3 regions of the Salinivibrio sp. MA351 genome follow, and region 3 is predicted to be linked to each of the others. Evidence: riboswitches for the same ligand, from Rfam matches in the RefSeq annotation. Region 3 holds a riboswitch; each other region holds the start of a gene.
The links. A riboswitch is a leader RNA that binds a small molecule or an ion and turns the genes downstream of it on or off. The one in region 3 is predicted to bind thiamine pyrophosphate.
Positions count from the first base shown of each region.

Region 1: linked by a shared signal. The riboswitch ahead of thiD (bifunctional hydroxymethylpyrimidine kinase/phosphomethylpyrimidine kinase) and the one ahead of thiC (phosphomethylpyrimidine synthase ThiC) in region 3 are both predicted to bind thiamine pyrophosphate.
Region 2: linked by a shared signal. The riboswitch ahead of thiB (thiamine ABC transporter substrate binding subunit) and the one ahead of thiC (phosphomethylpyrimidine synthase ThiC) in region 3 are both predicted to bind thiamine pyrophosphate.

Region 1 is NZ_MUFG01000006.1:43,273-46,548, reverse strand. Features, by position in the region: gene BZG78_RS05320 (ion channel) at 1-803, shown strand, start outside; gene thiD (bifunctional hydroxymethylpyrimidine kinase/phosphomethylpyrimidine kinase) at 827-1,696, opposite strand; TPP riboswitch at 1,759-1,859, opposite strand; gene BZG78_RS05310 (EAL domain-containing protein) at 1,914-3,276, opposite strand, start outside.
Region 2 is NZ_MUFG01000005.1:59,679-62,954, reverse strand. Features, by position in the region: gene thiP (thiamine/thiamine pyrophosphate ABC transporter permease) at 1-641, opposite strand, end outside; gene thiB (thiamine ABC transporter substrate binding subunit) at 647-1,633, opposite strand; TPP riboswitch at 1,686-1,787, opposite strand; gene BZG78_RS04605 (DUF547 domain-containing protein) at 1,826-2,617, opposite strand; gene leuD (3-isopropylmalate dehydratase small subunit) at 2,762-3,276, opposite strand, start outside.
Region 3 is NZ_MUFG01000003.1:233,299-236,574, reverse strand. Features, by position in the region: tRNA gene BZG78_RS03645 (tRNA-Asp) at 1-75, shown strand, start outside; tRNA gene BZG78_RS03640 (tRNA-Trp) at 221-297, shown strand; gene crcB (fluoride efflux transporter CrcB) at 442-822, shown strand; TPP riboswitch at 878-977, shown strand; gene thiC (phosphomethylpyrimidine synthase ThiC) at 1,072-3,048, shown strand; gene thiE (thiamine phosphate synthase) at 3,045-3,276, shown strand, end outside.

The DNA of each region.
Region 1 (3,276 bases), on a different contig from region 3:
GGGGGCAATGGATCACGTCTTTTTGGATTATTCCCGGCGGCTTAGGGTTGTTTGCGGTGGTGATTGGGCATGTCACCGGATCACTGGTGGATTATTGGCGACGCGGGTTACAAGGAAAACGGAGTATTAGTGTGAAAAATCATCTTCTTATCTTAGGCTGGAACGGACAACGTACGATACAGCTTATTCGTTTATTGCAAAGCGGAGTGCATGGTGAGCGCCCGATTGTGCTTTGTGCGCGCGCAGAAATCGAAAACCCACTGCCTGGTGAGGTGGAATTTGTGCGCGTGGCAAGTTTTACCGATGCTGAAGGCATTGCCCGCGCCAAGGTCGAGCATGCCTCGAGTATTATTATTGATAACCCAGAAGATGATATTACTTTGTCAGCGGCTCTGTTCTGCGCACATAAAAATCTGTCAGCGCATTTATTGGCGTATTTTCAAGATGATGCGATAAGCCAAATCCTCAAACAGCACTACCCGCATGCGGAATGTGTGCCGTCGGTGTCGGTCGAAATGCTAGCAAAAGCGGCGGTGGATCCCGGTTCAAGTCAGTTGCATCATGAGCTTTTGAGCACGTCACAAGGGATGACGCAATACTGTGCCCGTTATCCGAGTAACGCAACAGAAATCGATACCGGCGATCTCTTTGGTCAGCTCAAGCAAGAATATGACGCCACCTTAATTGGGATCGACCAAGGCCAAGGTATTATCTTAAACCCGCCAGTGGGGACAAAAGTATTGCCGGGCGACCGTCTTTTTTATATCGCCGCCCAGCGCTTGCCACATTGGTCCGCCGCGTAAGCACGCTATCTAATCAAAGTGCATTATTTAACGAGAGCGTGCGATTCAACCAACGCATGCTTGGATAAATAAACACTCTCATCAGCGGGGTAGGCGAAAAAATGATGTACCGGCCCTGCCCCTCTTCCAACGATTAACTGTTGGCTATGCGCTAAGGCGTCAGTGAGATAACGCTTAGCCGCTCGCCCGGCGTCGATGGGTGTCAGTCCCTGCGCATAAAACGAGGCAATCGCCGCCGACAGTGAACAGCCTGTGCCATGGGTGTTAGGCGTTTCAATGCGGCGTGCACTCAGGGTTTGACACGTATCTCGGCTAATCCACACATCCAGACTCTCTGGCGCATGATGCAAGTGCCCACCTTTTAGCATCACATACGGACATCCGAGCTTGCGCAGTGCCGGCACTAAGGCGTACATCTCTTCGGTGGTTGTCGGAACAGGACACCCGGTTAAACGCGCGGCCTCTGGCAAGTTGGGGGTTAAAATGGTCGCGCGCGGGATCAATGTATTGATCAGTGCATCCATGGCGTCATCATCTAATAACGGATCGCCGCTGGTGGCGATCATGACCGGATCGAGCACGACTGGTAAGTGCGGGGAGCGCGCGAGCACAGCAGCTACTTCGCGAATAATCGCTTGGTTGGCGAGCATGCCGATTTTCACGGCACGTACCGGCATGTCGTATAACACAGCATTCAGTTGCGCGCGAACAAACGCTGGGTCGACCGGCGAAACGGCCTCAACGCCACAGGTATTTTGTGCAGTTAAGGCGGTGATCGCCGAGCAGGCATAGCCGCCCGTGGCTGAAATCGCTTTAATATCGGCTTGAATACCAGCCCCCCCACCGCTGTCTGAGCCGGCGATGGTGAGAATAACAGGTGGTGATTGGTTCATATTGGCCCCTTAATCATGAGGGGCGGAAGGAGACAAAACCACGCACGATGGCGCGACCTTGTGTGCTGAGCACGTCAGTTCCCTCCGCCAGTGCTAACTGGATCAGGTTCTACGGGTCCTGCTTTCGCAGTCTCAGCAATTGCTTGCTCCCCGACTAACACGGTCAGAATATAAACCTTAGTGATAAAGCGCAAGTATGATGGCGCTAATTGCGCGTTTAGGCCATCTCATTACTGTTGCTGGTTGCATTGCTATTGTTCGTTGCGTTGCTATTAATGGTCGCGTTGCCTTGGTTGGCGGTTTTAAGCAGTTGTTCAAATCCTTCTTGGATTAGGGGCCGTGCGTATAAAAAGCCCTGCACTTGGTCGCAGCCAATGGTTTGTAGCACATACTGCTGGTCCTCTTTTTCGACGCCCTCGGCGACCACACCATGACCAAAACCATGGGCCAAATCAATCACGCTACCCACCAAGTGCTTATCACTGGCGTTGGTAGCCAAGTCTTGGATAAAGCTGCGATCAAGTTTGACCCAATCGACCGGTAACTGTTTAAGGTAACTGAGCGAGCTGTAGCCGGTGCCAAAGTCATCGAGGGCAATATGCATGCCTGCATCTCGCAATTGTTGTAGCTCTTTCAGTGCCACCGACATGTGCTGGATCAGTGCTGATTCTGTGACCTCTAATTGAATCAGATGCAAAGGGACATCAACTGCCTGGCACCGAGCTAAGACGCTGTCAGCAAAGCCGGGGCGAAACTGCTGGGCAGAAACATTGACTGACAGGTGAAAGCTATCGTTGATCAGTTTATTTTTTCGCCAACATTCAACCGCGGCTAAGGCCATCACCAGTACGTGGTCGCCCAGTTGGATCATGTCTGCGCTGCGTTCGGCGATGGGGATAAATTCCGCCGGACTGATGGCCCCAAGGGTCGGATGCTGCCAACGCAACAGCGCTTCCGCGCCTATCATCAAACCGCCGTCTAATCGCCATTTGGGTTGATACACCAGTGATAATTGTCCGCTTTGTAGTGCTGGCCCTAATTCGGTGCGAATCAAATGCGCGCGCTGAGCTTGGCTGTCAAGCTCAGGCTGATATTCGCCGATAAGTTGGTCATCCGTCGGAATCGCTAAAATGGCTTGACGAAACAGTTGCGCCACATCTTGTGTCTCAAGCTCCGTGCGGCTGATACCAATGTGGCAACGTAAAAACATTAAACGCCCATCGAGCGTGTGATGTCCGCTGATCAACCGATTGATGCGCGCGGCTTTTTCTACGGCATTGTTATCGTGTTCTTCAATCAGCATCACCAGTCGTGTGCTATCCCAAACGCCAATGCGATGTGGGCGCGCCACTGTACTATTGGCTAGCAGATTAGCCACTTGTTTGTATAGTGCCTCTGTCATTAAATGGCCTTGGTGTTTGGTCACCGCTTCCATGCCATCTAAGGCAATCATCATCACAGTCACCGGCCCTTTGCTCAGCTGGCGCTCAGCGGCATCTAATAATGCGCGACGATTTGGTAGCCCGGTTAACGGATGGGTCAAAGAAAGCGCGCGTAAAGCCGCCGTTTGTTTGTTAACC
Region 2 (3,276 bases), on a different contig from region 3:
CCACCGCCTAATGCCATCACGGTGGCGAAGCTGGTGAAACACAGCATGAATACCAGTCCGACGACATGGGGTAGACTTTGCCGCAGATAAGGCCATTCAAGGTGGCGAAAACGTTGCCAGCCTCTTAGACCAAGCTGGGTTGCCAGGCGCCTTTGATCCGCCGGGATCCCTTCCAAGGCCTGCACCATCAATTGGGCCGAAAAAGGCAGGTTAAAGAAAACATGCGCAAGCAAAATGCCGCTTAAGCCATAGAGAGAAAATGGCATCGCCGCATCAAATTGCGCGAAGGCTTGTGCAATCCAACCGCTGCGGCCGTAGATGGCAACCAATCCAAACACGCCCACCAATACCGGCAGCACCAGGGTCATGGCAAACAGTTTGAGTAGCCAAGCTTTCCCTGGAAATTGTCGCCGAGCCAGCGCATGGGCCACAGGAATGGCGAGCCCAACGCTGAGCACCACAGATAAGGTAGCCTGCTTAAAGCTAAACAGCGTGACATGGCGCAGATAGGCATCTTGCCACAGGGCGGACAGCTTCAAGTCTTGACTGTGTAAGAACAGCGCCCAGAGTGCGCTGCCAATTAATAACACGACCAAGCTGGCCGCGAGACTGCCCGGCCAGGTTCGAGAAGGGTTGAGCATCGACGTTATTCAACCAAAGCGGTTTGCCAATCGCGCACCCATTGCTGACGGTTACCCATCACTTCATCGGGCTGGTACAACAGGCTCTCTTCTGGTTTGTTCAGCGTATAGAAGGCGTCAGGCAAGCTAACATCGGTGACCGGGTACATCCACTGCGTGGTTGGGATCACAGACTGTGCTGTGTCACTGAGCATAAATTGTAGAAACGCATCGGCGCGTTCTGGTTGGTCGGTATAAGCAGACTTCGCCGCCACTTCAATTTGCATATAATGGCCTTCTTCAAACATGGCGGCGGCAAAGCGGTCATCATCGTCAGCGACCAGGTGATAGGCGGGCGAAGAGGTGTATGAAAGCACCATATCTGCCTCTTTGTTGAGGAACATGTTGTACGCTTCGGTCCAGCCTTTGGTCACGGTAATAGTGTTGTCGGCAAGGTCGCGCCATGCCTGCTGGCTTTGATCGCCGTATACTTTTTGGATCCACAGCATCAAGCCTTGGCCAACTGTTGACACACGTGGATCTTGGTAAATCACACTGATATCGTCACGCTCCTCAATCAAAGCCTTCAAGCTTTTGGGTGGGTCGAGCAAACGCGTGGTGTCATACACAAAGGCAAAGTAGCCGTAATCGTAGGGGATAAAGTAGGGATTATCCCAACCGCCGGGTACCTGCAGGCGCTCCGTATTCACCGCGTGCTCGGCGACAATGCCGCTACGCTCAGCTTCTTTCATCAAGTTAGTATCCATACCGAGTACAATATCAGCCTTGGTAGTATTGCCTTCGATACGTAAGCGATTAAGCAGAGCAGCACCGTCACTAAGAGACACAAACTCTAATTGGCAGTCACAGCGTTTTTCAAATTCGGCTTTGATTTTTGGCCCTGCGCCCCAATCGGCGATAAAAGAATCATAGGTATAGACCGTCAGAGGGTCGGCGGCTCGGGCGCTGAGTGATAACAGCGATAAAGAAACCAGAGTGAGAACAGAGGTAATAACTTTCACAGCACGCTCCTAAGTTGGGCGTGGGTGTTGAGGCAAGTTGATGGCAACATCAAGTCTCAATCCCTACGCCAGTGTTAGCTGGATCAGGTTCGATGGGTTTAGCGCCGCGCGCAATCTCAGCCGTGAGGCTCCCCAATGAGTACGGTGCTATTGTACTGATTGGCTTAGTGTTCACCAAGCCTTTTAATCCGCGAGTTGGTTAAGCGTCCAGTCGTAGTCATAATCCAAGCGTGCATCCTTGGGAAGCTTGATGTCTCTATATTGATTGATATGGGTGATCACCCCTTGTTCACTGCCGCCAAAGTCAGTCTCAAACCACTCATAGATAGAAGAAAGCTGCCACTGATTCCCCTGTTGACTCACGCCTTTATCACTATTAATAAAGGAGTAGGCGGCTTGTTCTAATTGCGCGTCCAAGGTGTCGGCTTGAAAGGCTTGCGGTTGCAGGTTAGGGCAGCCAAGGCTGGCACAATTGACCGCATAGTGGGTACGCGGATCTTGCCATAGCGGACGCAAAATACGGTGTTCGATATCATTGAGCGTGAGGGATTCGCCAGCCACCGTCACTACGTCATCATCCCACGGACCAAAGCTAAACAGCCCACCGAGTTTGGTGATCGAACTGACTGGATAGTTGTCCAAAATCAGCGTCACCGTGACCGCATTGTAGAGGTTAACCCAATACGCGTATTGTTCGTCTTTGCTCAGGGTGCGCGGATCGCGCTCGGTAAGCATGCGAATGTAATGATCGAGGGTCGCTTTATCGGCCTCGGTGACGGCTGCGTAGTTAAATAAGGTGTGCTGCCCCTGAGGCTGTAAATACTTATCGAGTAATACTTGCCAACTGTGATGCGTGAAGGTGGCTTGGCTGTCAGGATTATGTGCATCCCACATTGCCCAGTAGTCCGCTTTGGGCGCGGCTTGACTGATGAGCGGAAACACTAGCCCGAACAGAAGTATCAAATGTTTTTGCATTGTCAGTCCTTAATGCGATCAAACCTTCTTTGAGACTAGACCAAGCGAGTCAGCGGTTGGTTTCATTGAGGATAGAAAAATGGGAAGGAACGCCAATAAATGCGGAATAATCAGCACTTATTGGCGAGAGATGAGTGGATGGTATTACACCAAAAAATCAGGTATTTGCTGCTCAAAGCGCGAAATTTCCGCTTCGTGCTGTAACGTCAGCCCGATACTATCCAAACCTTCGAGTAAGCAATGATGGCGAAAATCATCCATCCGGAAGCTAAAGCAGTGTTCACCGGCACGGATGGTTTGGGCGGGCAAATCTAGCGTTACCGCCGCGCCTTCATTTTCGGCCACATACGTAAATAAAGCATCGATTTGGCCTTCTTCAAGGGTCACCGGCACCATTTGGTTATTAATGCAGTTGCCATAGAAAATATCGGCAAAACTGGGGGCGATAATCACTTTAAAACCGTAATCATCCAGCGCCCAAGGAGCATGTTCGCGTGACGAGCCACAGCCAAAGTTTTCGCGGGTGAGTAACACGCTCGCCCCTTGGTAGCGCGCTTGATTGAGCACAAACTCGGGGTTCGGCTGTTTGCCCGCATCGTCTAAAAAGCGCCAATCGTGAAACAGGTGCTGGCCGAATCCGGTGCGGGTGACTTTTTGCA
Region 3 (3,276 bases):
AGTGGTAGTTCAGTTGGTTAGAATACCGGCCTGTCACGCCGGGGGTCGCGGGTTCGAGTCCCGTCCACTCCGCCACTACTTAGAAACCCTAGCTGAAAAGCTGGGGTTTTTTGTTATTGGACGACCAGACAGATCGCTTTATAAATAAGCGATTAAACGTTTGACTAGTAATTGATGGTGGTAATTTGTCGCGAGATCGCTACAATAGGCAACTATCTACAGGGGTATAGCTCCAACTGGCAGAGCAGCGGATTCCAAATCCGCGTGTTGGGGGTTCGAATCCCTCTACCCCTGCCAAATATTAAAGCATCGACATTGTCGGTGCTTTTTTTGTGTCTACTGTCTTTAGTAGTAACCACGCCTTTCTTCCTTTTTCTCCCTCCTGTTTCTTGTTCACATGTCGCGGTATGATGAGTTTTCACCAATCGAAAGGAGCACCCAGTGGTAAGCATATTGTGGGTAGGGCTTGGTGGCGCATTAGGGGCGTCCTCGCGTTTTTTAGTTTCAGAGTGGAGCGTCGCAGTGTTTGGTCGAGGATTCCCTTACGGCACCCTAATGGTTAATGTGCTGGGCTCATTAGCAATGGGCGTCTTTTTAGCGGCGATGAGCCAAGAGCTAATTGCCCCGGTCCCTTGGCGTCAACTGATTGCGATTGGCTTTTTAGGGGCTTTTACCACCTTCTCGACGTTCTCTGTCGATACCTTGATGCTGTTCCAACATGGAGAAACGGTGAAAGCCTTACTAAATGTTGGTTTGAATCTCGCCTTATGCCTCGGAGCGGCAGCGATGGGTGCTTGGCTGTTGGGACGTATTACCGGGTAATAGAAAACATCGCGTACGTCGCTTGTTGTTGCGGCGGTGATTTCTTATACTGGCGTTGAACTTGTCGGAGTGCCAATTGGCTGAGACCACATAAAGTGGGATCCGTTGAACCTGATCTGGTTAAGACCAGCGAAGGGAACAAGAGATGCTTCAGATCACAGACGCAACCCGTCTGCCATTTTGCTCACATCTCAAATTCAGCGTTTTCCGGCAAGCATTAATTCCCATAATGAACACCGGAGTAATGCTATGTCGACCCGTAAACAGGCCCGCCTTGAGGCCAAATCCTTTATCGATTCTCTTTCTGCGCAAACCTACCCCAACTCGGAAAAAGTCTATGTCGAGGGCTCGCGACCTGACATTCGCGTCGGGATGCGCGAGATCCATCTTTCCCCCACCTTTGTGGGCGGCAGCAAAGAAAAGCCTCAGTATGAAGACAATGAGTCCATTCGGGTTTATGACACATCAGGGCCTTATACCGACCCACAGAGTACTATCGATATTTACCAAGGCTTAGCGCCAGTGCGAAAAGCCTGGATCGATGAACGTGCCGATACGGAGTTTCTTGATGCGGTGAGCTCAGACTATGCGCAGACTCGCCTCAGTGATGAAACTTTAGATGATCTTCGCTTTAGTGCCTTACCATCTATCCGCCGCGCTAAACCTAATCAGTGTGTGACTCAACTGCATTACGCACGCCAAGGCATCATTACCCCAGAAATGGAATTTATCGCCATTCGCGAAAATATGGGGCGTCAGCAGTATTGTGAAGAGCAGCTGAACCGCCAGCACCCCGGGGAAAGCTTTGGTGCGGATTTGCCATCACAAATCACCCCCGAATTTGTGCGCCAAGAGATCGCCGAAGGGCGGGCGATTATTCCGGCTAACATTAATCACCCAGAAGCGGAGCCGATGATCATCGGGCGTAACTTCCTGGTGAAAGTGAATGCCAATATTGGTAACTCAGCGGTGAGCTCCTCAATAGAGGAAGAAACTGAAAAACTGGTATGGTCGACTCGTTGGGGTGCGGATACGGTGATGGATTTATCGACGGGCCGCAATATTCACGAAACCCGCGAGTGGATTTTACGTAATAGCCCAGTCCCGATTGGCACTGTGCCTATGTATCAGGCGCTTGAGAAAGTGAACGGCATTGCCGAAGACCTGACCTGGGAAGTGATGCGCGATACCTTGATAGAGCAAGCCGAGCAAGGGGTCGATTACTTTACCATTCACGCTGGGGTGCGTTTGCACTATGTGCCCATGACCGCCAATCGCGTGACTGGGATTGTCTCGCGCGGTGGATCGATTATCGCCAAATGGTGCTTGGCGCATCATCAAGAAAGTTTCCTGTATACCCATTTTCGCGAAATCTGCGAAATCTGTGCCGCTTACGACGTGTCTTTGTCGTTGGGCGATGGGCTGCGTCCCGGCTCAGTGGCAGACGCGAACGACGAAGCGCAATTCAGTGAGCTACGTACCCTGGGCGAGCTCACCAAGGTGGCATGGGAATACGATGTGCAGGTGATGATTGAAGGCCCTGGCCACGTGCCCATGCATATGATCAAAGAGAACATGGACGAGCAGCTCACCCATTGCCATGAAGCGCCTTTCTATACTCTCGGCCCGCTAACCACCGACATTGCTCCCGGTTACGATCATATTACCTCCGGCATTGGTGCGGCGATGATTGGCTGGTTTGGGTGTGCGATGCTCTGTTATGTCACGCCCAAAGAACATCTGGGTCTGCCCAATAAGGAGGATGTTAAAATTGGGCTTATCACCTACAAGCTTTGCGCGCATGCTGCGGACTTAGCTAAAGGACACCCGGGGGCGCAGGTGCGTGATAACGCCATTTCTAAAGCGCGCTTTGAATTCCGCTGGGAAGACCAGTTCAATCTATCCCTTGATCCGTTCACGGCACGCGCCTATCACGATGAAACACTGCCTCAAGAGTCGGGCAAGGTCGCACATTTTTGCTCGATGTGTGGACCGAAGTTCTGCTCCATGAAAATCAGCCAGGAAGTCCGGGACTACGCCAAAGAAAACGGCTATGCCGCCGCGGGTCAAGCGATTGATGTCGCTATGCTGGAAGACCCGTTAGCAGGCATGCAGCAAAAATCGCAAGAATTCCGAGAAAAGGGCAGTGAGCTCTACCTGCAAAAATCCCATCTTCAGCCACAACACGGTACTGAGGTGGAAGACAGCGACAAGGTGGGATCATGAGTTTGACTCCGTTTGCGCCTATGTCTGAAGGCGTAGGCCCATTATATCCGGTGGTGGACGATGTGGATTTGCTCGAACGCTTACTTTGTTTGGGGGTGAAAACTGTGCAACTGCGCGTGAAGCAGCCAGCGCATCCACAATTGGCGGATTGGATACAGCGCGCGGTGGCATTGGGCCGCGCGCACCATGCGCAGGTGTTTATCAACGATCACTGGCAGCTCGCGCTTG